4 regions of the Clostridioides sp. LIBA-7678 genome follow, and region 1 is predicted to be linked to each of the others. Evidence: riboswitches for the same ligand, from Rfam matches in the RefSeq annotation. Region 1 holds a riboswitch; each other region holds the start of a gene.

The links. Region 1 has a riboswitch for cyclic di-GMP ahead of ACTG46_RS15630 (SrtB-anchored collagen-binding adhesin). Riboswitches for the same ligand answer to the same signal wherever they lie in the genome.
Region 2: it holds a riboswitch for cyclic di-GMP, as region 1 does, so the genes downstream of both, ACTG46_RS18565 (type II secretion system protein) here and ACTG46_RS15630 (SrtB-anchored collagen-binding adhesin) in region 1, are expected to answer to the same signal.
Region 3: it holds a riboswitch for cyclic di-GMP, as region 1 does, so the genes downstream of both, flgB (flagellar basal body rod protein FlgB) here and ACTG46_RS15630 (SrtB-anchored collagen-binding adhesin) in region 1, are expected to answer to the same signal.
Region 4: it holds a riboswitch for cyclic di-GMP, as region 1 does, so the genes downstream of both, ACTG46_RS17465 (Cys-Gln thioester bond-forming surface protein) here and ACTG46_RS15630 (SrtB-anchored collagen-binding adhesin) in region 1, are expected to answer to the same signal.

Annotation. Positions count from the first base shown of each region.
Region 1 is NZ_CP196987.1:3,350,259-3,358,874, reverse strand. Features, by position in the region: gene ACTG46_RS15655 (calcium-translocating P-type ATPase, PMCA-type) at 1-583, shown strand, start outside; gene ACTG46_RS15650 (prolyl-tRNA synthetase associated domain-containing protein) at 668-1,219, opposite strand; gene ACTG46_RS15645 (polysaccharide deacetylase family protein) at 1,752-2,846, shown strand; gene ACTG46_RS15640 (alpha/beta hydrolase family protein) at 2,924-4,543, shown strand; gene ACTG46_RS15635 (cation diffusion facilitator family transporter) at 4,767-5,945, shown strand; cyclic di-GMP riboswitch class II at 6,071-6,156, shown strand; gene ACTG46_RS15630 (SrtB-anchored collagen-binding adhesin) at 6,269-8,616, shown strand, end outside.
Region 2 is NZ_CP196987.1:4,016,965-4,025,580, reverse strand. Features, by position in the region: gene glmU (bifunctional UDP-N-acetylglucosamine diphosphorylase/glucosamine-1-phosphate N-acetyltransferase GlmU) at 1-338, shown strand, start outside; gene ACTG46_RS18570 (ribose-phosphate diphosphokinase) at 432-1,382, shown strand; cyclic di-GMP riboswitch class II at 2,215-2,300, shown strand; gene ACTG46_RS18565 (type II secretion system protein) at 2,460-2,945, shown strand; gene ACTG46_RS18560 (GspE/PulE family protein) at 3,085-4,761, shown strand; gene ACTG46_RS18555 (type II secretion system F family protein) at 4,773-5,981, shown strand; gene ACTG46_RS18550 (PilN domain-containing protein) at 5,996-7,708, shown strand; gene pilO (type 4a pilus biogenesis protein PilO) at 7,701-8,609, shown strand.
Region 3 is NZ_CP196987.1:299,773-308,388, reverse strand. Features, by position in the region: gene ACTG46_RS01780 (FliH/SctL family protein) at 1-243, opposite strand, end outside; gene fliG (flagellar motor switch protein FliG) at 227-1,297, opposite strand; gene fliF (flagellar basal-body MS-ring/collar protein FliF) at 1,310-2,860, opposite strand; gene fliE (flagellar hook-basal body complex protein FliE) at 2,885-3,199, opposite strand; gene flgC (flagellar basal body rod protein FlgC) at 3,209-3,613, opposite strand; gene flgB (flagellar basal body rod protein FlgB) at 3,621-3,938, opposite strand; cyclic di-GMP riboswitch class I at 4,346-4,436, opposite strand; gene rfbG (CDP-glucose 4,6-dehydratase) at 5,093-6,169, opposite strand; gene rfbF (glucose-1-phosphate cytidylyltransferase) at 6,169-6,942, opposite strand; gene rfbC (dTDP-4-dehydrorhamnose 3,5-epimerase) at 6,953-7,498, opposite strand; gene ACTG46_RS01735 (SDR family oxidoreductase) at 7,501-8,424, opposite strand.
Region 4 is NZ_CP196987.1:3,772,580-3,781,195, forward strand. Features, by position in the region: gene prdA (D-proline reductase (dithiol) proprotein PrdA) at 1-101, opposite strand, end outside; gene prdR (sigma-54 dependent transcriptional regulator PrdR) at 528-2,288, opposite strand; gene ACTG46_RS17465 (Cys-Gln thioester bond-forming surface protein) at 2,659-4,806, opposite strand; cyclic di-GMP riboswitch class II at 4,822-4,907, opposite strand; gene prdC (proline reductase-associated electron transfer protein PrdC) at 5,304-6,617, opposite strand; gene ACTG46_RS17475 (polysaccharide deacetylase family protein) at 7,007-7,771, opposite strand; gene ACTG46_RS17480 (alpha/beta-type small acid-soluble spore protein) at 8,062-8,265, shown strand; gene ACTG46_RS17485 (DUF4364 family protein) at 8,456-8,616, shown strand, end outside.

The DNA of each region.
Region 1 (8,616 bases):
AATATCTCAACTTACTGGTAAAGATATGCCATTTACTACGATACAATTATTATGGGTAAATATAATAATGGATGGTCCTCCAGCTCTTGCATTAGGATTAGAACCTGTTAGAGATTATGTGTTGAAAAGAAAACCAATAAATAGACACTCTGGAATAATAGCTAGGTCTATGTCTATAAATATTATTATAAATGCTATCCTTATAATTACAATTGTATTTACACAATCAGCTTTTAATATATTGGGAGCCACACCAGATGAACAAGGTACTGTTATATTTTCTTTATTTGCATTCAGTGCCCTTTTTAATGCATTGAATTGTAGGGAGTTTGGCTTTAATAGTACAATACCTAATTTCTTTAAGAATAAGTTGGCATTACAAATAATAGTCGTTACAGGTATAATCCAGATAATATTTACACAAGTATTCCAGAGTTTCTTTAACTCTGTTTCTTTAGATTTTAATATGTGGATAAAAATAATACTATTTGCATCAACTATTTTAATATCGAATGAATTTGTAAAACTAGTCCTTAGAACGCTAAAAAATAGCAGAACTAGAAATCTTAGTATCAAAAGTTAATTTTATAAGACCGCAAAGTAGAATATATCATGACTTTGCGGTTTTGTGTTTTATACAAGTATCTTTCTTTAATGTTTCTTTATATTACAATTCAATTATAGATGGTGTATGACATACAAAAGGTAAAAAATCGTGAATGACTTGATTTGTTTTAATTTTCATATAACTAGTAGTAGTCCCATCACTACATCCATACCATTCTTCATTGACAACATCCTTATCAAAAACAATTTGTATAATATTATCATTGTCAAGTATAGCACTGAAAATAGTAGCTGCGCCAATTTTAGTACCTAACATCTTTTCCATCAATTCAGCAGGAGCAAAAGAAACTCTAGATACTCCTAATGCATTGCTAAAATTAGCTGACTTAAAGGGTTTATCACCTGGCATAATAAATAGATAAAAAGCTGTTTTTTGTCTATTGCAAAGAAATAGAGTCTTTACCATCTTCATATCTAATTTTTTATCAATCTGAACACAATCCTCCATTGTAATTGCTTCGTCTGTGTCAACACGTTCAAATTCAATATTCAAATTTTGTAATATTTTATATACCTCTTTTTGTAATGGAGTATCAAATTTAATAGGTGCTTCTGTATAAATATCACTTACAAAAAACATGATTTCTTTCATTCCTTTCCGTTTAAAATCCTATGTGCATAGTGTATCATAAGGTTATAAATTATAAAAGCGAATGTTTATCATATAAAATATGATAAAATCAGATGGATGTGAGATATACATAGTATAGATATGAATATTCAAAAATATATGACATTTGTTAAGACTTCCAACACTTCCAGAGTTTGAGACTATTTTTTTAGAACAAGATAAATTATCAGAATAAAATATAAAAACAATTAGTTGAAAAAATACTTATAAAAAGATACTTATTCAGAATTTTAAATTAAAATATATTATAAATAAAAATCATATTATAAATAATACTTGGGAAAAATAATACCATAATTCTAAATAGTATGTACAAAGCTTGATATAAATGTATTAACTTGTTTATAAATACAAATTTAGATTAATGTTACTATTAATATGGTGTATAGTGATAAACAAATTAAACATAATAAATAAAAAGAATGTAAGTAATAAGTTTTTATTTTAATATAATAAGCTTTATTATTTATAATCATGTTGAAGGAGAAATATTATGAAAAATTTGTTTATAATATTATCTATAGTTATAATTATGTCCATCAGTAATTTTTCATATGCTTTTTATGATACAAATTTAGAATATGAAAAAAATAATTCAAAAATAAGTGAAAATACAAGTAAGTATTATGAAGGTAAAATTGAACATATATTTGTACATCCATTAATCGTATATCCAGAAATGGCATTTGATGGTGATTATGAATCTAAAACATTTTCTAAATGGTTTGTTACTACAAAAGAATTTAAAAAAATATTGAATAACTTATATCAAAGGAACTTTATACTTGTATCATACAAAGATGTATATGAGGAAAAAGAAGTTGGTGGTAAGAAGTTAACAGTAAGAAAAAAATTATTGTTACCAGAAGGAAAAAGACCAATTATTATATCTATAGATGATATAAATTATAATCAATATATGTTAGGTAATGGAATAACAGAAAAAATTGTCCTAGATAGAAATAATGAGTTAGCTGGATATATTAAAAAACCAAATGGTAAATATCTTATTAGTACAGAAACAGAAATGGTTCCTTTAATTGAAGATTTTGTAAAACTACATCCTGATTTTTCTCATAATAATGCAAAGGGAGTTTTAGCAGTAACTGGATTTGAAGGTATTTTGGGTTATAGAATTCAAAGAGATTATCCAAATAGAAATGAAGAATTAAAACAATGTAAGAGAGTAGTCTATAAGCTAAAAGAAAATGGATGGGAATTTGCTAGCCATAGTTATGGACACCCAAATCTCAAAAAAATTTCTCTAGAAAAGCTTAGAGATGATACTATTAAATGGGAAAGAGAAGTTCAATCAGTCGTTGGAAAAACAAAAATATATATACCTCCATATGGTGAGTTTCCTAATGAGTCATCTAAAGGGTTGGAGTATCTTCAGTCAAAAGGATTTACGATTTTTGCAGGTGTAGGTCCAATATCATATGAAAAAATTTATAAGGATAAAAATTTAGTTATTACTGATAGAAGAAACATAGATGGTATTACTCTACTAAATAAGAAAGAAAAATTTTTAGATTTATACAATGCAGATAAGGTTATAGATTATAATGCTAGAAAGGTTAATAAATAAGTATGAAGGTAGAAAGAAAGTTTACTAGAAATCCAATAAATAGTATTTAAACAGATATGGTAGAAAGGAATAAATTTATGAAATCGAAAAAATGGATTAGTATGATTTTATCTATAGCAGTAATAAGTGCTCTTTTTGTAGGTTGTACAAGTAATTCTAATTCTAGTGTAGTTTCAAATGAAAAAATAACATATGAGATAAAGTCAACAAAAAATAATGACAACGAAATTGAATCTAATAAATTTAGTTTGGGAACATCAGAAATGGTTGTAAGGGGGAAGACCATACCTTTTAAGATAGAAGGTATAATATCAGCTCCTAAAGATATAAAAGAAAAAGCACCTATAGTGTTAATTTTTCATGGGCAACATGGAGATGGAGAAAATGATTTTGAAAATGGATTTAAATATCTTACTGAAGATTTAGCTAAAAATGGTATTATAGGGGTGTCTATTGATACTTCAGTAAACTATACTTTTCAGTATGGAGAACCTGTAGAAAATGAGAGAATAACATATCTGACTCAAGCTTATATAAAAGCTTTTCAAGATGCATATGATGGCAGTAAAAATGGATTTGGAATATATCTTAAAGACAAAGTTGATTTAGATAATATTGGTCTTATAGGTCATTCTGTAGCTGGTTCTGGGGTATTAAAAATAGCACAAGACCAAATACAAAAAGGATTTAAAGGGATAAAAGGAATTATATCACTTACACCAGCCTATAATAGTCCAATAGAAAAGTTTCCAGATGTACCAACAGCAATAATAGTATCAGAATATGATGGAGATGTTATCCATAGTGGGGATGATGTTTTTTATGATATATCATTGGATAAAAATAGAAAAAGTCCACTAGGACTAACTTATTTAGTAGGTGGAAATCACAATGCATATAACTCAGTTTTAGGAGAAAAAGAATTTTCTCCACCACGAGATACAGATGGCACTTATCCTGAAAAATTAGGGAAAGAAGAACATAGAGAGTTCTTTTCTAATTATGCAGTTGACTATATGAAATCTATTTTTGATTTTGATGATAGTGAATCTCCTATTTTTAGTAAAAATGGATTGCCATCTAAAATGTATGGGTATCAGACATTAAATAAAGTTAAATATAGCGGTTCTTTAGAATTATTCAACAAAAAGTCATTTGAAAATATAGACTCAAGTAATGTTGATACAAAAGAGTTAGTTGAGTCAGAACGATTAGATAAAGATACTGCAAACCTTTTTAGTAATATAAGCTCAAGTGAAAATTTAGATTTATTGCAAGTTGATTGGAAATCTAAAGATGGAAAAATAGAATTGCCCTTAAATAATAAAAATTTAAAAGATTATTCTGCATTAAAATTTAGATGGGCGTTAAATTCTCCTAGTGAGTTAAATAGTAAAGATAAAATAGTTTCATTTAAACTTAGCTTAGTCGATTCTAAAGGAAAAGAAAGTAGTGTAACTTTGGATAATGATAAAGTGTCTGCTATGAAGTATTTTGAGGGTAAAGCTGTGAGAGACGAATATGTAGAAGGTAAATTTATGGAGTTTTGGTCAAGGTATACTCCAATAAGTGATACAATAATACCTATTGATAAGTTTAAAAATATAGATTTATCTAATATAAAGGGTGTTAAAATTGAATTTGAAAATCCAGAAACAGGTTCGATTATGTTAAATAAAATAGTTGGTATAAAATAGTAATACAAGTCCTAGATGAAATTATAAAATATCTAGGACTAGTTTTATTAGAATCCAATAATTTAAGCTAAGAATACATTGCATTTATAATAAATGTATAAAATTAGTAATATCTTATTGATATATGAACTTTTAAGAATTTTATAGACGAATTATGTTATCATAAATAAAGATATAAATTCTAAAATTTGTCAGTAAAACAGAAGACAAGGAGGTAAATTTTATGTTTTCAAAAATCCTGGTCAAAACATTTATCAAAGATAGTAAAAACGTTCAAAATAAAGATGTTAGAAATAAGTATGGGTATGTAGCTGGAGTAGTAGGTATATTATCTAATTTACTTTTATTTGTAGTAAAAGTGTCTATAGGTATGCTTACATCAAGTATAGCTATAATGGCTGATGCATTTAACAATCTTTCTGATATGGCATCCTCAGCGATAACTATGATAGGTTTTAAATTAGCAAGTAAGCCAGCTGATAAAGAGCATCCTTTTGGACATGGAAGAATAGAATATTTATCGGCGTTAATTGTGGCGTTCATGGTAATGTTGGTAGGACTTCAATTTATAAAGTCATCTGTGGAAAGGATAGTAAATCCAGTACCTATAAAATTTGAAGTAATACCACTTATACTTTTAATTGCATCTATAATGATTAAAATTTGGTTAAGTAAATTTAATAAATTTATGGGAAATAAAATTGACTCCTCAGCCTTAAAAGCAGTTTCACTTGATGCTTTAGGAGATGTATTTACATCGAGTTGCGTAGTTATATCATTTGTCATAGCTAGATTTACTAGTTTACCTATAGATGGATATGTTGGTATTGTAGTATCACTAGTAATACTTTATGCTGGATTTTCTCTTGTAAAAGATACTATAAATCCTCTTCTAGGAGAAGCACCAGATGAAGAAATGGTAAAATCTATTATAGAATCATTATTATCTTATGAACATATTATAGGTACACATGATTTAATAATTCATAACTATGGAGTTGGACGATGTATAGCATCTATACATGCAGAAATTCCATCAAATATAGATATAATGGAGATTCATGAAATTATAGATAATGCTGAGAGAGAAATATCTGAAAAATTAGATATGTATTTAGTAATTCATATGGACCCTATATGTCTCGAAGATGAAGAAGTTATGTCAGCAAAAAAAGAACTTGAAGAAATACTTAAGAAAAATAGTCTTGTAAAATCTATGCATGATTTCAGAATAGTTGGAAAGGGAAGTAAGAAAAATTTAGTGTTTGATATAGTAGTTAATCCTTCTGAATTCTCTAAGAATATGTCAGAGGAAGAATTAAAAGAAGATATAACTAAATTGGTTAAGGAGATGAATCCTGAATATAATTGTGTAATTGTTGTAGATAAGGATTTTATTTAATGATTAATTAAAATTATTGTAAGGAAAAAAATGTAAAATATATAGACAGGAAGATGTTGGCATAATATAATATAGATATGTAATTGTATCTAGTATGAATATAACAATTTTAATTGTTTTTTATAAAATATTATAGAGATGTTGATGTATGTTCTATCATTGGGCACCTTATGGACATACTGAGTCAGTGGTGCAACCGGCTATGGATATAAATTTATTTATTTTCATGGCTTTTTTTATATAATTTTTTGCTTAGAATTAATTTTAATGGGATATAAATAGAAGTTTATAAATTATAGATAGCGTAGAGGGGAGAAATCTATATGGGGAAGAAGAATAAAAAGGCATTATTAATAAGTTTAATTATGATTTTAAGTATGGTAGTATCTACAATCTATCCAACCTTATCTTATGCTTCAGAATTAGGAGATAACAGTCAGATTCAAAATAATTCAACTAGTTCATCAAGTGGAGAAGAGAAGCCATCAGATAACAAAAAACCAGAGCAGACTCCAGAAGGAGAGAAGCCATCAGACAACAAAAAACCAGAGCAGACTCCAGAAGAGGAGAAGCCATCAGACAACAAAAAACCAGAGCAGACTCCAGAAGAGGAGAAGCCATCAGACAACAAAAAACCAGAGCAGATTCCAGAAGAGGAGAAGCCATCAGACAACAAAAAACCAGAACAGACTCCAGAAGGAGAGAAGCCATCAGATAACAAAAAACCAGAGCAGACTCCAGAAGAGGAAAAGCCACTAGATAATAAAAATATAGAGCAGACTCCAAAAGAAGAAAAGCTGCTAGAAGATGAGAATTTGCTGAAAACGTTAGAAGAAGAACTTAATGAAGAGAATGAAGATTATGGATTTATTATAAAAATTAATAATAGTACAATAGAAACTGAATCAATGAAAAAGATATCATTTAATTTAACTTATACTCCAACATCAAAGGGAATACAAGCAGGTGATTCAATAACTTTCAAGGTGCCAGATGTATTTAATAAAGTTAATTTAGATTATACAAGTGAATGTTTCGACAAAACAGAAAGTAATGGAGAATATACACTTACATTTAGAGAACTTCCTAATGGTCAAAGTGTAATGCAAGGAAAAATAGGTCTAGAAGCATACGTTAAAAGGGTTGATGAAGAGACAAATACAAAAATTCATATTGAGACTACTGGAAAAATAGAAAGTGGAAGTGGAGATGTGGATGTAGAAATAAAGCCTGGAGATAAGGGCGAGGAAGAAGAGTCTAAAGGAACACTTAAGAAACTTGTTGAAGGAAAAAAATCAACTACAGTATTTATGCCAGTTAAAAATAAAGATATAAATTATAGCATACTAGTAAATGAGAAACAGGAAGAATTGAAAGATATTACTTTGTATGATGAGCTTCCTGAAGGATTGACACTAGTAAATGATTCTGTAAGTGTAGTAACAAGTGATGGGAAAGAAGTAAGTGATTTTAATATTGAACAAAGTGCAAATTCTATATCAGTTAATTTTGGAAATATAGATAAAGCATATACTGTTAAATACAAAGCTAGAATTAGTGATGAAAATGCAAAACATGATAATAAATATAAAAATGTAGCTAGGATAGAATCTGATGGTAAGAAGGTACAAGAAGATGATGCTACTGTAAGTATCTTTGATAGAGGTAGCGATTATCTTTTGACTAAAGGGCATTCAGGAGTAACAAATATTACTCAAGTTGGCCAAGTAATAAACTATCAGATTTCAGTAAATGATGATAAGTCGCCAATAAGTAATGTTGTTATAACAGATAATATACCAGAGGGTATGAGATTAACTACAGCAGGAGAAGCTGGACATGATTTTAGAGTAGTAGAAATTCCAATGAATGGTAACTGGACTCCTTGGAGTAAAGAAAAAATCGCAAACAATATTTCATATAAAATAGAAGAGAAAAGAAATGAAAGCGGTCAAGTAGATAAAGTTATAACTGGATTTACGATTAATCTTAGTAAAGAAGAAGTAGAATCAAAGTTTTATATAGCTTATACATTAAAGGTTATTAGTATTGAAGATAGTTATACAAATAGAGCTGTTCTTGATGCAAATAACAGTCAAGTTGATAAAAGCGATGAGATAAGTTTTAAGAAAAACTCTGGATTAATAAGTGCAAAAAAAGAAGTTGATAAAAAAGTTTTAAATAACAATGATAGTCAAATTGTTAAATACAAAATAAATATGTCAACTTATGGAGTTTATGATGCAGGGCAAGTAAATCTTTTAGATGAAGTAAACCCAGCTCTAAAAATATCTAATATAAAATATTCTGATAACCTTGAGTTTAAAAAAGAAGCTGGAGATGGAGAAAATACTGTAAGATTAGTAAATAAATATGAATTTAAGCAGATAAAAGAAGGCGAACCTGTACAAAGTTGGGTTACATTCGATGCAGATTTTACAGATGTAAAAGTTGGAGAGACTATACAAAATGTAGCTCAGATTAATGGCTCAAGTCCTCCTGGAGTAGAAACTACTAAGCAAGGTTATGCTTTTGAAGCTAAAAAAGTAGATTCTTTAGATAAAAAGGCACTTTCAGGTGCTAAGTTTAATTTAGAAGATGTATATGGAAATGTAGTAGTTAAAGATTTAGTTAGTGATGAAGATGGTATAATTCAGTCTAGTGTAAAAAA
Region 2 (8,616 bases), 670 kb from region 1:
TAAAAAATGCTGTTATAGAAGATGGTTCAAAGGCATCTCATCTTTCTTACATAGGAGACGCACATGTTGGTAAAAATGTAAACATTGGATGTGGAGTAGTCTTTGTAAACTATGATGGTAAAAATAAATTTAAATCAATAGTAAAAGATAATGCATTTATAGGTTCAAATTCTAACCTAGTTGCACCAGTAGTTGTAGAAGAAAAAGGATATATAGCAACTGGTTCAACAATAACACATGATGTTCCAGATGGAGCTTTGGCAATAGCTAGAGAAAGACAAGTTATTAAAGAAGGCTGGGTAGAAAAGAAGAATCAAAAAGATGCAGAAGGTAAGTAATCATTAGTTTATTATTTTGGCTAATAAATTTAGCTCGAAATTATTATAAATTATATTCACTAGGATTTTAAAATTTTCAGGAGGGTTACATAAATGAATACTAGCGGAAGCGAGATTAAAATTATTGCAGGTAATTCATCGAAAGAGTTAGCGCAGAAGATAGCTGACTATATAGGTGTATCAGTGCTAGACTGTGAAGTAGGTACATTCAGTGATGGTGAAATATGTGTAAACATGAATGAGACAGTAAGAGGTTGTGATGTGTTTGTAGTACAATCTACTAACAGTCCAGTAAATGATAACTTAATGGAGTTATTAATCTTAATTGATGCATTAAAGAGAGCATCAGCAGGAAGAATAACAGCAGTTATTCCTTACTATGGATATGCAAGACAAGACAGAAAAGCTAAGGCAAGAGATCCAATCACTGCTAAATTAGTTGCAAACTTAATAACTGCTGCTGGAGCAGACAGAGTATTAACAATGGATTTACATGCAGCTCAAATACAAGGATACTTTGATATACCACTAGACCACTTATTAGGTGGAACAATATTAGCAGATTACTTCAATGAAAAGAAAATAGAAGATTTAGTAGTAGTATCTCCTGATTTAGGAAGTGTTACTAGATCAAGAAAATTTGCTAATACTTTAAATGGAGAAGTACCAATAGCTATAATAGATAAGAGAAGACCAAAAGCTAATGTATGTGAAGTTATGAACTTAATAGGTGACGTTAAAGGTAAAAATGTTATACTATTAGATGACATGATAGATACAGCAGGAACAATAGTTAATGCGGCAAATGCACTTAAAGAATTTGGTGCAAAAGATGTTTATGCTTGTTGTACTCATGGTGTATTATCAGGACCAGCTATTGAAAGAATTTCTAATTCAGAGATAAGTGAGTTAATAGTTCTTGATACTATACAACTTCCTGAAGAGAAAAGAATTGATAAGATAAAGATAAAAACTGTAGCTCCTTTATTTGGTGATGCTATAAGAATGATATTCTCTAACGAATCAGTAAGTAAATTATTCTAATTTATTAGATTTATAAGAGTTGTTTAAAAGGATATAAAACTTTTGGACAACTCTTTTTTGTTATTTTAATTTATAGGAATATTTTAGATGTGTATATGTAATTTTAGAAAAGGATTATAGTTTAAAACTTCAGTGTATTTAAGTAAAAATAAGTGTAAAAAGTAAATAAAATTATGAATATTATGAATATAAAAAATATTTAGAAAAAGTATTGAAAAATTTTAGATTATGTAGTATTATGTAAATATAAATAAAGAAAGAGGTGTTTCCAATGGGAAGGTCAGAAGATGAACCCTTAATAATTAAATGATTCAGTCACAATCTATAAGGAATAAAAAAATCTATTGAAAGTTTATTTATAAGAATTGAAAATAGTATCTATTCTATATCTTTAATGTTTGTGAGAGGGTTCTGGATTATATAAAGTTACTGTAAAGAAAGTAATTTTGCACAATAAGCATATCTGTAAATGAAGAATTTCGTTTATATAGTGATTGTGGCTGAATCATAATTAAAAGAGATAGAATGTTTATAATAGATGATTTTAATAAAATACTATATTGTAATAGCTTCTAGCTTTCAAATAAATATTAGCAAAGGATGGAAATGACGATGATAAAACTAAATGATAATTTATAAATATCTCCTTACGATATATGATAATTGTAGGGAGATGTTTCTTTTTTTGTATAGTCTAAATATTTCTAGAAATTGTGTTTCAATATGTAAAAAATTGGTATATATAAATAATATAAACTTAGTTGATAAAATTTGGTAACTATTATATAATATAAGTGGATATGTATATATAATTATGCATTACCCTGAATTTAATAAAAATAGAAACGCTGATATATGTTCTGTGATTTGGGCACCTTGGGACATATGGAGTTAGTGGTGCAACCGGCTATGGAATTGTATTTATTTATGGATACTTTTATTTTCATAGCATTTTTTGTTTTAAGATGGTTATATGCTAGAAATAAATCTGGTTAGTACGTGTAAATAACTTTACTTAGATTTTAACCAGGTATATTATAAGTAAGTATTAATTAAAAAAATTGAGGGGGAATAAAAATGAAGTTAAGAAAGAATAAAAAAGGTTTCACTTTGGTGGAATTATTGGTAGTAATTGCAATTATAGGTATATTAGCAGTAGTAGCAGTTCCAGCTTTATTTAGTAATATAAATAAGGCTAAGGTAGCAAGTGTTGAGTCTGATTATAGTTCAGTTAAGAGTGCAGCATTGTCTTATTATTCAGATGAGAATAAACTACCTGTAAATGCAAGTAAATTAGATGTATTTGGATCATATATGGAATCTATACCAACTAAAGCAGATATAGGAGGTAGTTATGAGCTTACTGTAACTGGAAATAAATTGGCACTAAAAATAGATGATGTTACATTAACAAAAGCACAAATGGACAAATTAATAAGTGACATAGGTGAAGATAAAATATTTACAGATTCAAAACTTACAACAGCGTTAAATGCTGCAGAAAAAGCTGGTGTGAAAAATATTCCAATATATCTAGTTCTTATTGATAATACAAATTTATAATTAAGTAGGAAAATATACTAGTTTCAAATTAATAGAATTTAAAAGACAGGAAGAAAAATCTTCCTGTCTTTTTATACTATTTTCTTTAATATCCAATCACAAATGATGATATAATTGAGATAGTAAAGGAGTGAAATCTGTGGCTAAAAAAGTTAGAATAGGAGACAAACTGGTTGAAAAAGGATACATAACAGAAGACCAGCTTAAATGGGCATTATCAGAGCAAAAAAACAGTGGGAAAAGACTAGGAGAATTTCTAGTACAAGAAGGTCTTATAGATAGTAACTTATTAATAAGTGTATTAAAAGAACTTTTGGATATAGAAAGTGTATTTTTAGAAGGAACAGAAATAGACACATTAGCTACAAAAATGGTTCCAGAAAATATATGTAAAAGATATACGATATTTCCATTCAAAATCGATGGAGACAAGATATGTCTAGCCATGTCAGACCCACAAGATAGAGAAGCAGTTCAAGATGTAAGACGTATGTCAGGGAAAGATGTAGAAATATTTATATCGAGTGCAGAAGATATAAACAAAGCAATAGGTCATGCTTATGCTCATTCAGAAATAAATAAGGCAATGACTGAGTACAACAAGAATAGAACTGGTGGAGTAAGAGAAACAGTAATACTTGAAGAAGATGTAAACGCAGCTCCAATAGTAAGATTAGTAAACAACATACTAGAAAATGCTGTGAGAATGGAAGCAAGTGATATACATATAGAACAAAGCGAAAATTACATGCGTGTTAGATTTAGAATAGATGGTATGCTAAGGGAATATATGAGAATGAACTCAGCGCCATACAAAGCAGTAGTAAGTCGTATCAAAATAATGTCAGATATAAATATATCTGAAAAGAGAATCCCACAAGATGGCAGAATTTATTTAAAAGTAGATAACAAACCTATAGATTTTAGGGTTTCTACAATGCCAACTAATAGGGATGAAAAGATAGCCATGAGGGTTCTTGATAAGAGTAATTTTATGGTTAGTAAAGAAGTACTAGGAATAGATGAACATGGCTCTAAGATATATGACGAGTTGATAAACACTCCTTATGGGCTTATATTGGTAGTTGGTCCTACTGGAAGTGGAAAGACAACTACATTATATTCAATGTTAAATCAATTAAATACAGAAAATAGGAACCTCCTAACTATAGAAGACCCTATAGAGTATGAATTACCTGGCGTAAATCAATCTCAAATAAATGAAAAAGCAGGTCTTACCTTTGCCAGTGGACTTAGAGCTTTTATGCGTCAAGACCCAGATATAATAATGGTTGGGGAGATAAGGGATACTGAAACTGCGGAAATAGCAATAAGAGCTTCTCTTACAGGACATTTAGTTTTAAGCACATTACATGCAAATACAGCAGTTGGAGCAATTTCTCGTCTTTTAGATATGGATGTAGAAAGTTTTTTGATAACCTCATCCGTTTTAGGGGTAATATCTCAAAGACTTACAAGAAAAATTTGTGAGCATTGTAGGGTTTCATATGAAGCAGATATTGGAGAAAAAAAGGCTCTTGGTATTGATATAAATGAATCAGTAACTATTTATAAAGGAGAAGGATGTGAAAGATGCAATAATACGGGATATAAGGGGCGTCTAGGTATATTTGAAATGCTTGAAATAACACCAGAAATAAAAGAGTTAATAGATTCATCTGCCAATCAAAGAGAAATTTTAAAGGTAGCTAGACAACAAGGTATGATTAGTCTAAAAGAGGATATAGTTAAAAAGGTTTTAAATGGAAAGACAACAGTAGAAGAAATGATTAGAATAATTTTGATGACTGATTAAAGGATGATATTATGAAAAGTTTTAAGTATACAGTGATAAAAGAGGATGGAAAAAAGCAAACTGATGTGATTGAAGCTAATGATTTTAATGAAGCTAGAAATCTACTTAGAAAAAGAAATCTTAGAGTTCTCGAAATTAAAGAAAGTAAAAGTAAAAATATAAGTGTCTTTAGTAGAAAGAGAAAAAAAGACTTAGGAGCTGACCAGATAAGCCACTTTTGTAGACAGTTTGCTATTATAGTATCTTCGGGTATAAATAGTATCTCAGGCCTAGAAACATTAGCCAGAAGGTCAACTAATGTTACCTTGAGAGAAGAAATTAATCGTATAGTGGCAGAAATAAAAATAGGTTCTACTATTGCAGATTCAATGCTTTCATCAAAATCAAAGTTTCCAAAATTACTTGGAGCTATGGTAGCTACAGGTGAGGCCACAGGTAAATTAGATGAAGTACTAAAAAGTATGGCTTCATTTTACTCAAGTGAACATAGAATTAAGCAAAAGCTTAGAAATGCAGCAACATATCCATTAATAGTTTTAATTTCTTCATTTATAATGATTTTTATATTTACAGCATTTATGGTGCCTAAGATGGTTAATTCAATTACAACAGTAGGTGCAACCCTTCCCCTTATAACAAGAATTGTTATGGGGTTTGGTATGTTTATGAAGAAGTTTTGGATAATAGTACTTCTAGCTATTATACTGTCCATTTACCAATTTAAGAAATATTTAAAAACACCAATTGGTAGAGCACATAAAGATAGAGTCATAAATAAGATACCTATTTTAGGAAAAGGAATAAACTGTATGGTAGCTACACGTTTTTCAAGAGCATTGTATCTATTTGTATCAACAGGGTACCCATTAGTTCAGGGACTTGATTATATTATAGATAGTGTAAATAATACCATGGCAGAAAAGATTTTGTCATCAGCTAAAGATGGAATAACAAGAGGTGAGGGCTTAGCAGAAAACTTAGAGAGATATACCTATTTTGATTCTGTATTAGTGCAGATGATAGCTATAGGAGAGCAGACAGGGGAGTTAGAGAATATAAGCAGACAGATGGCCGAATTCTATGAGTATGAATCCGAAATTTATTTAAATAGGATGGCATCAATGATAGAACCTGTTTTAATAATTGCAGTTGGTATTATAGTTGCGGTACTGGTTGTATCAATATTTATGCCAATGCTTAGTATATATGATGCTATGTAGGAGGGAAAGGACAAATGAACAAGGTTTATGTATCATATTATGGCGATTCTATTTCCATAGTTGAGGGCAGATATAAACATGATAAAGATAAGTTTTATATAAAAAATTTTAATGCGTTTTCAATAGAGGATATTGCACAAGATTTTTCTAAGGAAAAGTATGCTCTATTGAGATACGCATTAGAAAATATTAAGTTAAAATCAAGACATGTAGTTTTTTGTTTAAATACAAGAGATGTAATTCTAAAACCCCAAAAACTCCCTAAGATGGATAAAAAGGATTTAGATGGATTTATGAAGCTAGAAATGGATGAGATGATGGCTTTGGAATCAGATGAATATGTGTTTTCATATGAAGTATCTAGTGAAACATCAGATAGTTCAACTGGTGAGGAGTCAAGTCTAAATCTTATCATTGGAGCTATAAAAAAGGAAGAAATAAATGCAATTGTAGAGATAATGCATGAGTTCGATTTAATATTGGATAGAATAGACACATTATCAACTGCTTATTTAAGAATTCTTAAAAATTTGGATTACAACGATATAATGGTAACTAACATAAGTGACAATAGTACAATTATAAATATATATAAGAAAGATACTTTATTTATTAGTGATAATATACCGATAAGAATAACTGCAAAAGATATGGAAATGCAATTATTAAATGTAGTAGAAGAATCAAAAGGTCTTATGAATTACTATTCGTCAAGAAACTTTGGTAAGGTTACAGATACCATATTAATATTAGGAAAAAGATATTCAAATAAATTGATTTATGAGGCTTTTAGTTCTGCATTTTCAAATTATGTTTCTCAAGGTCTTACTGAAATAATGGATATATCTGATATGATAACTGGAGATATAGATGAAGATGATATAAATTCAATTGTAGAGCTTCTAGGAAGTATGATAGAACCTAAAGGTAAAAAGGATTTTGAAAATATAAACTTTTTACCAATGGATATACTCAAAAAACAGATGAAAGCCAAGCAAGTGAAAAACATGCTAAAAATAGCACCAATAGTTATTTTAGTTCTTGCTATTCCATATTTATGTTTGATTTTTTCAAATAGCTTAGCTAATAAAGAGCTTGAAAATGTTAATGATGAAATAAGAAGTATTGAATCTGCATATTATCAGATTGGAAATATAGAAAAGATGATACAAAGCAAAACTGAAGAAATAAAAGTATATGATATGTTAATTGGGAAAAAGGTGAAGTGGGAAAATTTATTGGATGATATAGATAAAAATACTCCAAGTAGAGTTGAGCTAACAAGTTTATCAACTACTTATCAAAATCTTGGCACTACTAATAAAACTGAAAACTCAAATAATGATAAAGCTACTACAAATAAATCAAGTAATAATGAAACAAAATCAAACACAAAAAGCAATAGTGATGGAAATAAAACTAGTAGTGATTTAAGTGAAGAGAAGACTACAAATATATCAGAAGCATTAACTGGGGATAGTGAAACTAATGATACAGATACAGAGAAGGATGATAAGACACCATTATATGACAAGATACCAAATATCATAAACATAGAAGGAAATGCTAAAGATTCTTCTTATGTAGGTCAATTTTTATATAAACTAAAGGGATTGTATTATTTTGAGGATGTTAAATTACATAGCATAAAAAATAATGAAGAAGATTCTAATTATACATTTAACATGACATTATACCTGAAAGAAGGTGTATTAACTAATGAATAAAGATATATTTAAAAAAGATATAAAAGATATATTCAAAGTGGAAGTTACTCTAAAAGGAATTCTTATAAAAGTCATAATTTTATTAGCTATTTTATCATATGGCTACTTTGGGCTTTATCCTCAATACCAAAAATATGTTGCTACAAAAAATTCTGTAAAACAATCTACAGAAAAATTAAATACGTATAAAGAGAAAACAGCTCTTATGCCAAAATATGAAAAACAACTTAAGGAAATTGAAAGTGAACTTAAAGAAAAAAGTAAAAACCTTTTATATGATATGCAAGACGGTCTTTTTTTAATAGGTCTAGACAAAAAAATGAAAGCATACAATATAGACTTAACTAGTTACGATGTTGGAAACGTTAGAGAATATGAACATTTTTATGGTATATCAACAACAATAAGTGTTAGAGGTGATTATAGAAACGTCAAGAAATTAATGGCTTACTTAGAAGAACAAAAAAATGTTACTCAGATATTAGATTATACAATGACTTCATATATAGAGCCAGAAAAAGAAGAAAAAGAAACGACAACTAGTAAGGATTTAATTAAAAATGTGAACATAAATAAAGATACAAAAATATATTGGGTAGAAGGCGAAGATAGATGGCACTTATATAATGATTGTCCATTGATAAAAGAAGGAGAAATTCTAAAAAATGATAAGCTTTTAGATAGGTCTACTAGTTATCTATGTAATACTTGTGTACTTAGAGCAGCTACAGAGAAAGAAATACAAAAAGAAGTTGTAGCTCCAGAAGCAGAAGGTGTAGTGGATGCTACATTCAAATTTATAATGTACACTAAGGATAATACTACTATGATACTTGATACAGATAATCCATCTTCATGGAGACCAGGAAAATATAATCCATTTAAGTCTAGTGCAAAATAAAGCTAAA
Region 3 (8,616 bases), 1.1 Mb from region 1:
TCCTTTTTCATAAGCTTGTTTTTCTATATTTTGTGCATTTGTTTTTGCTTCTTCTAATATTTCATTCTTTTTTATCTCAGCAGACTCTATAGCTTCTTTTATTACTTCATCCCTAAATCTACAATCATTCTCTTCGTTTATATTTGTTTCTCCCAGTCTAGCTTTATCTATTATAGATAAATCTAGAATTCCTTTATATGATGCTTTTTCACTTTTAATAATTTTGTTATTCGACAAAGTCATCACCAAAATTCCTTACAATAGTTATAGCACCTTCTCTTTCAAGTTTTCTTACGCTATTTACTATTTTTTGCTGAGCACCTTCAACTTGTGCAACTTTTATTACACCAACCATCTCCATTTCTTCTTTAAGCGCTTCTGCTGCTCTAGAAGATTGATTTCTATATATAGCATCTGAAATTTCATCATCCACACCTTTTAAAGCATAAACTAAATCTTTCATAGTTACTTCTTTTAGTACTTTTTGTATGCTCATATCATCTAGTTTGACAATATCTTCAAATACAAATATATGAGATTTAATTTGGGCTGCTAAAGCTGGGTCTTTTTCTTCAACAGTATTCAAAATATTCTTTTCTGTTTTTCTATCAGAATTAAGTAATATTTGAACTAATGTAGCTATTCCACCATAATCTTTAAAATCATCACCACTTATTGAATGTAATTTATCTTCTAATGAACTTTCAATTACTTTTATAACTTCTGGAGATATTGAACCCATTGAACTTATTCTCATAGCTACCTCATTTTGTAAATTAAAATTTAAATGAGCTAAAATTTCTGCACCATCTTGTGGTTCCATATGTGCAAGTAAAATAGCTATAGTTTGTGCACTTTCATTTCTAAGTATTTCTAATATTTTCTTTGTATCCAATTTTATAATATGTTTAAAAGGCTTTGTACTTGTATCTATTGATATACCTTCAAGTAATTTATTTGCTTTAGAATTTCCCAAGGCATTACTTAGCAATTCTCTTGCATATTCCAGCCCACCTTCTATAACATAATCTTTTGCTTTATTTATTTCTACAAACTCTTTTAATATTTCTCTTCTTTCTTTTGAAGCTATTGAAGAAATATTTGCAATTTCCAAACCTATTTTTTGAACCTGTTTATCTGGAAGGCTTTTTATTATATCACTAGACACAGTTGGTCCTAATGTCATTAAAAGTACAGCAGCTTTTTTTAAACCCTCACCTTCTATTTTCTCACTCTTCTCATTTTCACTTATATCACTTAAGTCAAATGCACTAACATTCGTAATTTCTGTGGACACATTCTATCCCCCTTACTCATTTAACCAAGTCTTTATTATTTCTGTTACTTGGTCTGGTTTTTCTTCTGCATACATTTTAACAGCTTCTTCTAATGTCAATTCTGGGTCATCCCCTAATAGAGGATTATCTTTCTTATCAACAGTACTAGAATTAGCACTATAAACTTCATCCTCATAATCCATATCTTCTTGTTCACTTCTCTTCTTATATATTAAGTATCCAATAGCACCTACTGCAATAACTGCCACTACTCCAATAACTGCCTTTATTATATTAGTTTTGAAGCCTTCTTTTTTAATCTCTTCCAGTTCTTGTTTAGCTTCAGCCTTTCCTTTAGGGTCAAAGACCATTGAAACAACACTAAGAGTATCTCCCCTTGCTCCATCCATGCCTATAGCATTATTAACTATATCTTCCACATCAGCTTGAACTCCTTTAGCTATTTTTCCGTCTATAGCGACAGAAGCTGTCAATCTTCTAAGTTCTCCTGGTGCAATTATAGTATGAGTTTCAATCTTACCTGTCTCATATTCAAAACTCTCATCCAAACTATCTTCTGTGTTAGTGCCATTTTTATTTCCTTGATTATTCATATTAGCATCTACGCCTTGGACATTATTTGTTGCAGATTTGGATGAATTTTTTGACCTTGTTTCTTTTATTGCAACTTTATCAGGGTCAATTTTTATTTCAGTTTTTTCGGCTGTATCAAAACTTAAATCTGCATTTACTGTAGCTTTTACTTTTCCTGTACCAAATATTGGCTCTAGCATTTCCAAAATAGACTTTTCTAATTGTTTATTCAATGCTTGTTCAGATGCCTTATTTTTATCAACACTAATACCACCATTTATAGGTTGATTATTTTCATCAACTTCTTCATCATCTAAGATACCTTCTGATAATAGATTCATCTTATTATCAATAACTTGAACATTTTTCTCTGGTATATTTGTAACACTTCCTGATACAAGTGCCATAACAGATTTTATTTGATTTTTTTCTAAAGTTGTTCCTGGCTTTAACATTAAGTAAACTGCTGCACTTCCTGGAACTGCTTCTTTCTCAAACACTGATGACTCTCCAAATGTTATATGTACTCTAGTATCTTCCACTTGTGGAAAACTCTTGATTGTTTTTTCTATCTCACCTTGTATGATTCGTTGCTTCTTAATTTGAAACTCCTCATCAGTAAGTCCTATAGACGAACTATCATCCATTAATGCAAATCCTTTAGAACCACCTGTAAGACTTGGAGCTAGCTCCAGCCTCAACTTATCGACTTCTGTTCTAGGAACATAAATTGTACTTCCCTTTACCTTAGTATCTATCTTTCTAGACTCTAATTCTGCTGATATATCTGCAGCATCTTGAACATCTAGTTCTGAAAATAAGACTGCATACTTATTTTTACTTGCAGATATTGCTGTAAATACTAGCGCTAAACATATAGCAACAATCCCTATACCTAATGCTATCTTAGTTCCTTTTTTTAAAGAACCTATTTTTGTCCTAGATTTAGCAACTTGCTCCTTAATCTTATTTTTAAAACTGGCTATCATTGATTATTACTCCTGTTCAAAAGGCTAAATTTGTACTTTATTCATTTCTTGATATGCATCATGAATCTTGTTTCTAACTTCTATCAGATATTGCATAGATAGTTGTGCTTCTTGACCTTTTAACATAACTTCATGCATAGAAACATCTTCGCCTTTTATAAATTTTTCTTTCATATTATCCGCTGTCACTTGTTGAAAATTAACTTTGTCTATAGTATCTATTATTACATCTTCGAAATTCTTTTTTTCTTCTTTATTAAGGTTTAATGGTTTTGTTTCTCCAATCAAATTATCTAACTTTGCACCTTGCATTAAATTGTTAATTTGTGTAATTGGCATAATTTATCCCTACTTTCCTATTTCCAAAGCTTTCGATATCATAGATTTCTGAGCATTCAGTGTGTCTATGTTAGAATCATATGCTCGTGAAGCTGTTATTAAATCCGTCATTTCAACCAATATATTTACGTTTGGATATTCTACATATCCATTTGGTTTTGCATCTGGATGAGATGGGTCATATACTTCTTTAAGAGGTGATTTGTCATCTTCAACAGATGTGACTTTTACTCCTAACATACCTAATTTATTATCATAGTTTTCTTCAAAGGAAACAATTTTTCTCCTATATGCTTCTCCATTTGGACCTCTTGTAGCATTTATATTAGCTACATTTGATGATATGATATCCATTTTCAAACTTTCTGCTGTTAATCCACTAGCAGATATCTCCATTCCACTGAACACACTCATCTTCTAGTTACCTCCCAGTTATTATTGATTTAGTCATTGCAATTTTGCCATTTGCAAAACCTATTAAAGCATTATATTGCAACGTTGTCATTGCTTGCTTTACTTTTTCTTCTTCTATATCTACATTATTGCCATCTACCCTTAGACCTTTGGAATTGTCTATTTTTTCTTCTATTTTTGGCATGGCATCATTTAATGTTTCTTCAAAAGTTACATAATGTTTTTTGTAACCTTCAGTATTTATATTTGCTATATTATTTGCTATTGTTTGACTTCTTAGATTAGTTGCATCTAGTCCCATTTTTATAATGTCATATGTATTCATACTCACCCCTCCTCAAAATATATTTATTTGCTATATTTAATGATTAAAAAAATGAAGTTGCTATATTACAAAAAATGACTTCTTTGTTCATTTAAATCTATTACAATTCTATTACATTAATATAATAACGAATTATTTTAGTAAGAAATCTAATTTAAATTCAATTAAATCCAATAAAAATAAAAAAAAATTTTAATATGTATTTAATTTCCCCTTCATAAAGTTGCCTTTTTTTGTAAAATAGCAACTTTTTTAGATAAATTTCCTTTATTTTATATTATAATTGGTAAAATATGTTATTATGTGTATTTTCTACTATAATAAAGTAATTTTTCCACAATAAAATGACCGCCAAAAAAGCAGTCATTTCGACTAATCCTAAGTATACAAATATACTTAGGACTCTTTTTGGCAACTGGCTAGCATAGTTCGCATATACAAACCTTAGCCCCTATAGCTTTGCGTCACTAGATTTCTCTAGTTTTGCCTATTTAGTTTTACTTTAAGTATACAATAAATGATAAAATTTTTAAACATTTTTCGTATATTTTTTCATTAGAATTAAATCTGTTAAAATTATTTCAACCTACTTAATTAATATAAACTATATTTATTCATAAAAATAAGATTTTTAAAATCTCTCTTTTTAATTATACTCCAATTTAATGGTACATCCTAAATATAGGTAATAAACTCATATTTTATTTTATATTTTTTCTAGTCAAGAATCTTCTAAATCCATTGTTTTCTTTTCATCACTACATACTCCTTAAACTTTAATATATCTATTTATCCTAAGTTATATATCTTCTACATTTAGTTCTTTAATTAATACTCTAATTATCTCATATAGCTTAATATGCAGTTTATCTATTGCTCCTTTCTATAAACAAATATATTTTTATATTCAAATTCATCTAATTGCATCAATTTATCAAATATCAAATAGAGTAAATTACCTACTACACTTATAGTTCTTTTCAATCCAAATCTAATTCAGATATTAACTCTTCTAAATTTATAATTGACATTTTCTCATTAGTTTTTGTTATATTATTCATGTATATTTTTACACAAAAAAGTAAATCCTGTCTCCCAGAATTCACCTTTCTATATGTACAAATTATTATTTATTTTGATATATCTAATTATCGTTACTTAATAAGCGAAATAAAATTATTTATTTGATTTACACATAATCTATATATATCTGAACAATGATATTTCTGATACCACTCACTTGTAAATTTCAATGCTTCATCAATACTTAAGGTTGGCTTCCATCCTAATTCAAAGATAGCCTTACTCACATCAAGATTTAACATTTTTGTTTCATGAAAACTATTATTTTCTAGGCATCTCCAAGATCCCGTTCCATAATACTTTATTAACTTTTCAACAATATATTTTACATCAACAATAGAATCTATTTTGGGTCCAAAATTCCATGCATCACTATACTTAGTTGGATTTAGCTTCATTTTTTGACCTAATAATAAGTATCCATATAGTGGCTCTAGTACATATTGCCATGGTCTAATTGAATTAGGAGATCTTAGTATAATATCACTCTGACTTTCTAATGCTCTTATACAGTCTGGTATAATTCTTTTTTCTGACCAATCGCCTCCTCCTATTACATTTCCAGATCTTACTGAAGAGATAGCTTTGCCATGCTTATGATACATTTTAGGACTCATATATGATTCTCTCCATGAATTAATTGCGATCTCACACGCTGCTTTTGATGAACTATAAGGATCATATCCGCCTAAAGAATCTGTTTCTTTATACCCCCAAACTTGTTCTTTATTACTATAACATTTGTCTGTTGTTATAAATATTGCAACTAAATGTCTGTTGCTATTTTTTATGCACTCAAGCATATTTAATGTTCCCATTAAATTTATCTCATATGTAAGAATAGGATTCAAATACGATTCTTCAATTAAAGGCTGAGCTGCCATATGAAAGACATAATCTGGCTTATATTTATTAAATACTGCCTCCAAATTGCTATAATCTCTTATATCTCCTCTTATATCTATAATTTTTTTTGATACTTCTGCTAAGATAAAGTTATCTTTTTTCGTTTTTGGATTTAATGAATATCCTACAACATTTGCTCCAAGCTCTTTTAGCCAAATCGAAAGCCAGGAGCCTTTAAATCCTGTAGCTCCAGTTATTAAAACGGTTTTACCATTATATATATTATCAAAGTCAAAGTACATCACCAAATCCTCCAAAAGGCCTTGTTATTTTTCCAAAGCATATTAAGATTATTCATATCTCTTTCGTTATCCATACATGCCCACAATCCTTTATGTTTATAAACTGATATTTCTTTATTTTTAGCTAAGTCTTCAAATAATCCATATTCTAAATCGCAAGCATCATCTTCTGTAAGAAATTCTAATAATTTTTTATTAAATACCATAAAACCTCCATTTATCAGACCTTTTGATGTTTGTGATTTTTCTTCAAATGATTTCAATACATTTCCATCAGCTACTAATTCTCCAAATCTAGCTGGAGGTCTTACCCCTGATATAGTCAACATCTTTCCCATATTAACATGAAAATTTATAAGCTCCTTTACATTTATATTTGCTAAACCATCTCCATATGTCAATAAATTTATATCATCCTCTAAATATTTTTCAACCTTTTTAAGTCTTGCTCCTTTTTCTGAGTTTATACCAGTATCAATTAATGTTACTTTCCAATTATTTTCATCATTATTATTAAGAAATTCAATATTTCCACTACCAATCTCAATAGAAAAGTCATTATTTCTAAAATCATAGTGTAAAAAATAATCTTTTATAACATCTGCCTTATAACCTAGACATATGATAAAATCATTTATACCATAATGTGAATAAATTTTCATTATGTGCCATAATATCGGTTTTCCACCAATCTCTACCATAGGTTTAGGCACAACATTTGTTATATCTCCCAGTCTACTCCCATATCCTCCTGCCAAAATTATTGCTTTCATATTAAACTCCTTATTCTAATCTACCATTTGTGTATTCAAGAAAAGTTGGCCATTTCTTATCTTTATCTGATAAAATAGGATCTTTCGTATTCCAAGCTACATTTACAGAATCCCATCTTATACCTTTCTCATATTCTGGGGCATACATAGAAGACAATTTGTAAACAACCATTGTATCTTCTTCTAAAACTTCATATCCATGAGCAAATCCAGCAGGGATATATGCCATATTTCTCTTTTTTGAATCTATATAAAAACATACAAATTGCCCATATGTTTTTGACTCTTTTCGAATATCAATAGCAACATCTAATATGCTCCCTTTTACGCAGTAAATTAATTTACTTTGTTCAAATGGTTCATTTTGAAAATGTAAACCTCTTATTACTCCTTTATTAGATGTTACAAATAAATCTTCCTTAAATTCTTCTAATATTCCTAAACTTTCAAAAGATTTTCTATGATATGGTTTAATTGTTATTCCTCTATTATCTTCAAACATACTTGGTAAAATTTCTATACAATTTTCTATATTTGTTTTTTTTATTTTATACATATCTAGCCTCTCTTCATATTAGAATTTTTTTCAATATCCATCATAAGACTTATTCCTTCATACAAATCTATTGTAGATACATTTTTTAATATATTTTCTTCACTTGTATATACTTTCATCATCTCTCTATCTTTATAAGGTAACTTTCCCAATTCAATATTTAATTTTTTTCCAATAACAGATTGAAATATCTCTATGACTTCCTTTAATTTATATATTTTTTTAGGCAGTACTAAAAATTGTTTGTATTCTTTTGGTTTTAGTTTTTGTATAATTTCAATTGCAATTAAATACGCTTTTATTACATCATCAATATAAACTAATCCTAACTCTTGCTCTCCACCTGACATTTCTAATTTTTCATCACTTATAGCAATTTTTTTTAATAAATTAATAACCTTAGGTCTTAAATCATAGGGACCATAGGTATCTATCAATTTCAAAGTTATCATTCTCATATTTGATACGTCAATATAATATTTTGAAATTGATTCAAAGGCCTCTTTAGTAGCTGCATATAAGTTAACAGGATTATAATTACAATTATTATAATTTTGCCAATGTGTACCTGTATTTATAAAATAACCAACTTTTGCATTGATAGAAGCTTCTATTAATTGTGTTGGAAATAATACATTGCTATTTATCAAATCTATAAGTTGGCTTGAAGTATGACTTCCTAAATACAAAGAAGCTAAATTTACAACAATATCAGGTTCAATGCTTTTTAATATGTTGTTCAATTCTATCGTATCTCCATTAAATACATGTATACTTATATTTTTTTCTATTTCTGATATTGAATCCAATTTAGAACTTTTTCTAACAAGAATATGAACATCATAATTCAACATATAAAGTTTTTTTACTAAAAATGATCCTATATATCCAGTTGCTCCTGTTAATAAGATTTTGTTTTTACACATATAAAATTATATCCTTTTTTTATTTTTTTGGTATATTAATCTAATTCATCCTCTAATTTCGAAACACAATACATACAATTGATGAGACATAATCTATGTAAATGGAATATCTAAAGGAATAATTTCACTCTTTCTAGACTATAATCTAGTTCAATTTTTGCTATCGTAATTAAATTGTTTTCTCTATTTCTA
Region 4 (8,616 bases), 420 kb from region 1:
TCTAAGTTTTCTGGCGCTATAATTGTTCCCGCTTCAAATCTACAACAACAAACTGCTGGGTCATTTGCATGGGCTTGAGCTGTTTCTAAAGTTATTGACATAGTATAAAATACCTCCTTACATTATTTTCTTATTTATTATTTTAAATCTCAACTCCTCAACAGGTAACCCCTTAACTGAGAAATTAAGTAAATTAAAACCTACATAATTTTTAATAATTAATATTATTTTTTATCATTTAAAGTCACTTTATATATAAGCAATTCCTATGCCAACTTATTAACAAAAAGTTTTTTTCTATAATAGATTCTGCTTCTATCGCTATTTTTAGCCAAATATTATATAAATATTTATTTAAAATATGTTATTTTTTGTAATTGCAAACATTTTCTCCAACAAAAAAAGTGTCAATTAATCAACACTTTTTTATTTTTTTTAACATACCTACATATATAACATTGCTATGGACATTGATTTTACTAGGTTTAAAGTTAAAGTTTATTATTTTGTCAAAATTTAGTCATGTGTCATATTTTAGACACATCTATTTTATACTGCTCTATCTTATAGTATAACGTTGTTCTTGGTATATTTAATATTTTGGCTGCTTTAGCTTTATTTCCTTTGGACATCTTAAGTGCCTTTGTTATATTTTTTACTTCAATCTTTTGAGTAGCTTTCGTCAAATCTAATGGATACTCTTCTTCTTCAGTACTATTATTTGTGGAATCCATCATATAACTTGGTACATCTTCCACATCTATTTTAGAATTTTGGGATAACACAACAATATTCTCAATTGTATTTTTTAATTCCCTTATATTTCCTTTCCATCTATAGTTTTGAAATATATCTATTACATCTTTACTAATTGTAAGAACAGGTTTGTTGTTTTGTTTACATATCTCCTCTAAAAAGCTATGTACCAATAATCCTATATCCTCTTTTCTCTCTCTAAGTGGTGGAATCTTTATCTCCACAACATTTAATCTATAGTATAAATCTTCTCTAAATTTCTCTGCTTTTACCATTTTACCTAAATCTTTATTAGTAGCTGATATTATTCTAGGATTTATTTTTATTGTAGTATCTCCACCAACTCTTCTTATTTCCTTTTCTTGTAGTACTCTAAGCAACTTAGCCTGCATACTAAGAGGTAAATCAGCAATTTCATCTAAAAATACAGTCCCATCCTTTGCAAGTTCAAATATACCTATTCGACCTTTTTTGCTTGCTCCAGTAAATGCACCTGATTCATATCCAAAAAACTCACTTTCAAACAACTCATTTGGTATGGCACTACAGTTAACAGGTATAAATTGACCTTTTCTCTCACTATAATCATGAATAGCTCTGGCAAATACTTCTTTACCTGTACCACTTTCACCCCAGATAAATATGCTACTATTGGTTCTAGCTACTTGTTTTGCAATCGCTTTCGATTTTTCCAACTTATAACTCTTACCTAAAATTTTATCAAAGCTACCTTTGGATAAGTTTTTAACTTCATTCTTTAAATATTTCAATGTATCATTTACCTTTTCAAGTTCAAGAGCAAGTATCTTGGCTTCTGTAACATCAACTTCTGTACATACAACACCAATAAATTCTTCCTTATAAAATATAGGATTTGCATGGACTAGTGCATACATATTTTCTTTTTTATCTGTAAAATATAAGTCACTCATACCGATTTTACTATTTAATACTTTTTCTGAAATAGTATTTTCCAAAAATTCGTTCATCGGTCGACCGACTATGTCTTCAGATTTTATATCATACCTTTCCTCCATAAACTTATTCCACAATATAACTACACCTTCGTTATTTATAGCACAAATTCCTTCTTTAATTTGTCCTATAATATATTTCAAAGTCAATCCATAGTCTTCCAAATGCATATATAAATAGTCTCTAATATGCTCTTGTTTTAAGACTCCAATAATTTTATTGTCTCTAAGAACAGGGAGAATTCCTATATTTTTCAATATCATTATATCTCTGCACTCATCTAAGGTTAGACCTTCGCTGACATATATTACATCCTTTTTCATTATAAGTTTTACTGGTTGACCGTCATACTTCTTATGCATGTCATAAAGATTATGTATATCTGTCATAGATATAATACCTTTTAATTCACCAGATGAATCTATTACCATTAGAGTTTTTGTGTTACTTTTTATCATTTCTTTTATTGCATCTTCAATTCTTGTGTCTTCGTCTATAGTTGTAAATTTTGTATCCATTACCTCTTCTACTTTTTTTACTTCTGGTATCGAAAACATAAAGTCCCCCCTTTATAGTAGTACATCATCAAAACTTATTTATATATATTTATTCTAGCATATCATAATAACAGTTTATTAAATAATTAATATTAAAATTTCTTAACTGTTTAATATACAAATTTCTAATACAAATTCATGTAATTACTAAAATGAATACTTAAATCTATACAAATGAAATCAAATGAATTATACCTTTAGTATATTATTTTTTCAATACTATTTTCACCTTCAAAGTATTTTTCTATTCACAAAACAATTAACATCTGTTCTCACAAAGGTTATACTTACATAAAAAAATGCCTCAAAATGATTTTAAATCAATTTGAGACAATATATTTTAAAACTTAATAACAAACAGTACTCCATATTAATTTTTTGCTCTTTTTGTTTGATACACTAACCCACAAATTGCTACAATACCAATAAGTATGTATGGCATTATTTGAGTTTCATCACCTGTTTTTGGTGATTTTACAACTATGTCATTTGTTGGTGGTACTGGTGGATTTACTATTGTATCATTTTTTGATGGCACTGATGTATTTTCCACTGCATCACCTGATGGTGGCACTGGTGGATTTATCACTGTATCATCTGATGGTGGTACTGGTGGATTTATTACTGTATCATCTGATGGTGGTATTGGTGGATTTATCACTGTATCATCTGATGGTGGTACTGGTGGATTTATCACTGTATCATCTGATGGTGGTGATGGCTTAGGTTTATGACCATTTGAGTTATCATTACCATTATCTGGTGGCACTGGTGGATTCACATCAGGGTCTCCATCTGTTGGTACACCTATATTGAAATCAACTTCCTCACCATTTTTTTGCTCTATTGTATAACTTAATAAATTTTGCTTACTAGTAGGCAATAAAGATGAATGGTCTTTATCACCAAAATCGAAAACTGTCTTAAAATATTGAATAGCTTTTGGGAAAATATAATCATAAGATAAAGCAGATATATTAGCTTTTACATCTGGCTTATTAACACTCTTAAGTTTAAACTTTTCTTGTGTTGAAATTTCTACTTCACCTGTACCTATTATATTTCCATTTTCATCATAAGCAGTTACTCCATCTGGTAACTTTAATTTAACTACACCACTATAACCTACTAAAGCTATAGCTTCTGTTTCATAAGTACCATCTTGATTCTTATCAAATTTGATATCAGTCAAACCATTACTCAAACTAGGTTTTCCTGTATCATTTGGCTTTAATTCTTCACGCCCTGCATTTAATAATGCCTCTAAGTAAGCTTTTGAATTTATTGCTGCTTCCTTACCTTTTAGATACTCAGCTTTTTCTTCTTCAGTCTTTGCACTCTCTATAAACATATCATAAAGCTTTATATTAGCTTGATATTGTTTAAGTCTTTCCTGCTCATTCATTTGCCCAAGCATAATCCAAATTGCATCTTGAGTAGTAGCATGAGTTATACCTTCATATTCTTCTCCACCTAAATTAAACTGTTGCTTATATCCAAATCCATCAAACTCGGAACCCGCATATAGTATAGATTTAATTGCATCTTCGTTTTGATTTTCTTGACCATTAAAATCTTCTGCTGGTAAGTATGGACTCTTATTATGACTAGTTGGAGATTTTAGATGATTATTATAACAAAATGCAGTTTGTTCTCCGTCCTCACCTTCTATTATATATTTCCCATCTTTATAGCCTGCACCTATAAGACCTTCTATTATATAATCAAAAGTTAAAGTTTTTGTAATATCATCAAATCTTACATCAAAATAAGGTCTATTTGAACCATCTGTTTCTTTTAATAAACATGTATCTTCTACTTTTGAATTTTTATTATACCATAATCCAATATTTGCATCTTTTGAAGTAAGTACCTCACTAATTTCTGACTGTACATCTGTTTTTACATCATTTTCATCTTCCCAGAAATTATATACAATCTTATTTATTTGAGATACAGTAAGATTAAGAATATCTTCAATATTCTGCTTCAAACTCATTTCTTCTACTTCTAATTCTTCCTCTTCTTCTGATGGTATAATTCCACCTAATGGTTTCTCTCCATCTGGTATCTCTTCACCTGATGGCTTCTCTCCATCTGGTGTTTCTCCTTCTGATGGCTTCTCTCCGTCTGGTGTTTCCCCTACTGATGGTTTCTCTCCATCTGGTGTTTCTCCTCCTGATGGCTTCTCTCCGTCTGGTGTTTCCCCTACTGATGGTTTCTCTCCATCTGGTGTTTCTCCTCCTGATGGCTTCTCTCCGTCTGGTGCTTCTCCTCCTGATGGTTTCTCTCCATCTGGTGTTTCTCCTCCTGATGGTTTCTCTCCATCTGGTGTTTCCCCTCCTGATGGTGTTTCTCCGTCTGGTGTTTCTCCTCCTGATGGCTTCTCTCCATCAAGTATTGTATCTTTTCCACTTACTTCGTCAGCATAAGATATTATTGGTGCAAATGCAGTAAATGCCATACTAAAAGCAATTACTAAACTAATTATACTTGATTTTTTAATTTTTATTTTCAAGATTTTCCTCCTATTTATATTTATAGCAGGTTGCACTACTAACTCCATATATCTTTTAAGTGCCCAAATTTAAGATATACTTCACAGTTTCTATAAATAGGTTTTTAGTAATTTTTATTTTTGTAATATTTTTTATTTTTTAAGTGCACTCTTTACGAACATTCTAAAATTATTAGTAAGAGACAAAAACTTATTCTTACATTAAAAAAGATACTGTAGAGTATCTTGAGATAATACAAAAATCTTTACTCTATTGGATAATTGACTCAATTCAATTTTTATATGTCAATATGACCACATATCTGAGTTTGTTTTTGTCTAATATAATTTTAATAGCTATTGCCATCATTATATATTAAATATTATATTTTGTCTATTTCTTCTATATTATTTATATTATTCGTTAATGTTATCGACATATCACAACAAAAAAACATCCCCGAAAACAATTTTACAATTTTTTCCAAGGATGTTTTATTATATATTTTTATATTATATTATTTTATTTTTAATCTTACGTCACCTTTTATTCTTCTTATTAATGGGTGATTAACTGTTCTCATTACATGGTCAGTAATATGATATACACCTAATTTTAATTTTGGTGCAGAACCCATTACTGTGTTACTACAGTCAGTACAGTTTCCTATTAATATAACTTCTGCTCCAGCTTTCTTAAATTCTATACATTTTTGAGCTTGTCCTGGACAGTGTCCTGGATTTTCACATTTTAATGCACCTTTAATTTCTTGAGCTTGTTTACATTTTTGAACTGATACTATATCAGTAACTCCCATTTTAGCTGCTATGTCTCTCATTCTTTCTTCATTAGGTCCACATGCACAGACTAAAAGACCCATTTTTCTCTTTTCATTAACAAATGGCATAGTAACTATTATACCACCACTAGTTTTAGTTATTGGAGTATCTAAAGTAGTAGCTTTACCAGTGAAAGGTCCTCCTAAGATTATCTCACCGTATTCACCTTTTATTCCACCAGCTCTTTCAATTAATTCTCCAACAGTAGTTCCAATTGGCACATCTTCAAATACTATAGATTCTTTTCCACTGTTTAATTGACCAACTACAGTTACATTTTTAGATATAACTGGTCTTTTTTGCTCAACAGCTTCTACTATTCTAGTTAATGTTTCTACATTTATTACTACTGCATTAGCTTCTGAAGGTAATTGAGTTGGCTCAAGTAATTTACCTAGAACATCTCTTACTATCGCTCTCTCTTCTCCCATTGGGTACATGTCAACTAGTTCTGCAACTTCTATATTATCTCCTGGCTTTATTACTTTTTTAAATGCTGCTATTGCTTCTGGATGCTTGCTTTTTATTGCTAGCATACCTTTTCCAGCATTAGTAACTTCCATAGCATATTTTATACCTTGGTAAACTATTTCTGGTCTTTCTTCTATTTCTTTTATGTTATGAGCTAATAAAGGTTCACATTCAGCAGCATTTGCTAATATTGTTCCACCTTTTAAATCTATGTTTAATTTTATATGAGTAGGGAATCCTGCTCCACCCATACCTACAACTCCAGCTTCTTTAATTAAGTCAAGTATACCTTCTCCTTTTAATGGTTCAAAAGTATCATCTTGTACTTCATCAGCTTCGATTACTATAGCTTGGTCATTTATTTCACTTATTTTTCCACTAACACTGGCATAAATATTTGCCCCTAATCCAGCTGGTTCTGCGATTAGAGTTCCTTTTTTTACTACATCTCCAACACTTACTACTGGCTTATCTGGACCACCAACGTGTTGTTTTAATAAAATAGAATATAGTTTGTTCAACTAGTACGCCCCCTTAAGTATATTAATTTTTTTTATAAGCTGTTCAAATAATGTTAATGTTATTTTTCTATTACAAGGTCTTAACATATTGTTTATTTCTATAGAACATATCGCTTATTAACAAAGCAATTTCTATGCCAACTTTTAAACAAACTTATACCCTTTGAAAATACTGTCTTACAGCATCCATAACTTCTTTCAAATATTTAAACTCATTTTATAAAAGTCAATTATTAGACACTTTTTCAACCAATTTAATCTATAATTATTGATATTGCATACATGCATAAAAAGTGTCAAGAAATAGACACCGTCTTTTTATCGACACTTTTCTAACATATACTATATAATTTACCACAACTTTACTTAAAATATACATTTACTACTTGTTAATTCTTAAGTTTCTGCACTCCATTAGAATCAATTATGTAATTATCTTTATATAATAAGTCTGATATTTTTACTAAACTGTATCCATCTTTTTTAAGCTTACTTATTATAGTGTCCAAATAGTTATCTACATCATTTATATTAGCATGAAATAAAACTATTGAGCCAGGTTGAGATTCTTTTATTACTTTTTCAATTACATGGTTTGGACCAAGCTCTTTCCAGTCTATAGAATCCACATCCCACTTAATTACTTTATAACCTAAATCACTGCAAATGTCCATAGCTTTGTTGTTTACATCTCCAAAAGGTGGTCTAAACAAATTTGTTTTTTTCCCTGTTATATTAAATATCTTTCCTGATGTAGTTTCTATTTCTTTTGTTATGTCTTCTTTTGATATTTCTTTCAAATTCGCATGGGTATTTGAATGATTGCCAATTTCATGTCCCTTTTCATCTATAGCCTTCACAATATCTTGATTATCATCTACCCAGCTACCAACTAGAAAAAAAGTAGCTTTTATATTATGTTTATCTAAAATCTTTAAAATTTCATCCATATTATTAGTTCCCCAAGCAACATCAAAACTTAAAGCTACTTTTTTCTCATTTGTATCAACTTTATATATAGGCATTTTTGAGTTATCAGACTTAGAACACATATACTTTATTCCATAAACAAGAGCAAATATTAATACTAATAATAATGAAAAAAATAAAACACTATATATCAAAGCTTTAGTTCTTTTGACTTCTCTTTTCATACTATTCCCCCTTTTAAATAATTTCTTCTATATTTAAAATTTATTTTTTTTTAGCTCAAAAAAGTACTGTAATATTTAATTTATAAGACAATAAGTAAAAAAACAAAATCTATATCGTTCTAGTTAAACGCTCTAAAATACCCGTTTATTTAATTTTTTAATATTTTTTACATTTTTACCTTTATTTTTCTGTATATATTATTTTTATTTTGGAGAAATTAGTATTAACATCACATAAATAAAAGTGTTGTTAGACATCATAAACTAATTATTTGAGGAGGAAATTTACTATGTCAAATTCAAACAGAACAGTAGTGCCAGAAGCAAAAGCTGCTTTAAACCAAATGAAATTAGAAATAGCTAACGAAATAGGTTTATCTAACTATGAAAACATAGACAAAGGAAACTTAACAGCTAGAGAAAATGGATATGTTGGTGGATACATGACTAAGAAATTAGTTGAAATGGCTGAAAGACAAATGGCTGGAAAATAGATAGTAAATTTTGACACCTGGGTATCAACAGGGCTGCTAATTAGCAGCCCTGTTTCTCTGTATTTATTTGTAAAATTAATTTTATATGATTTGTTAAAGATTAATAATACTATATAAATTGTTCTTTTAATTTTGTATGAATTAGTTTAATATATTATATATAGAAATAGTTTGACGGAGGATGATATTTATGTTTGAAAACTCGTCTGAAGAATTAGCGTATCATAAACTTTTAATTTTATATATATTAGAAAAAATTAAAATGGATTTAACTAATTCTCAAATAACTCAAGTAGTATTAGAGACTGAGATGATGAATTATTTTTCATTACAACAGCTTTTATCTCAGCT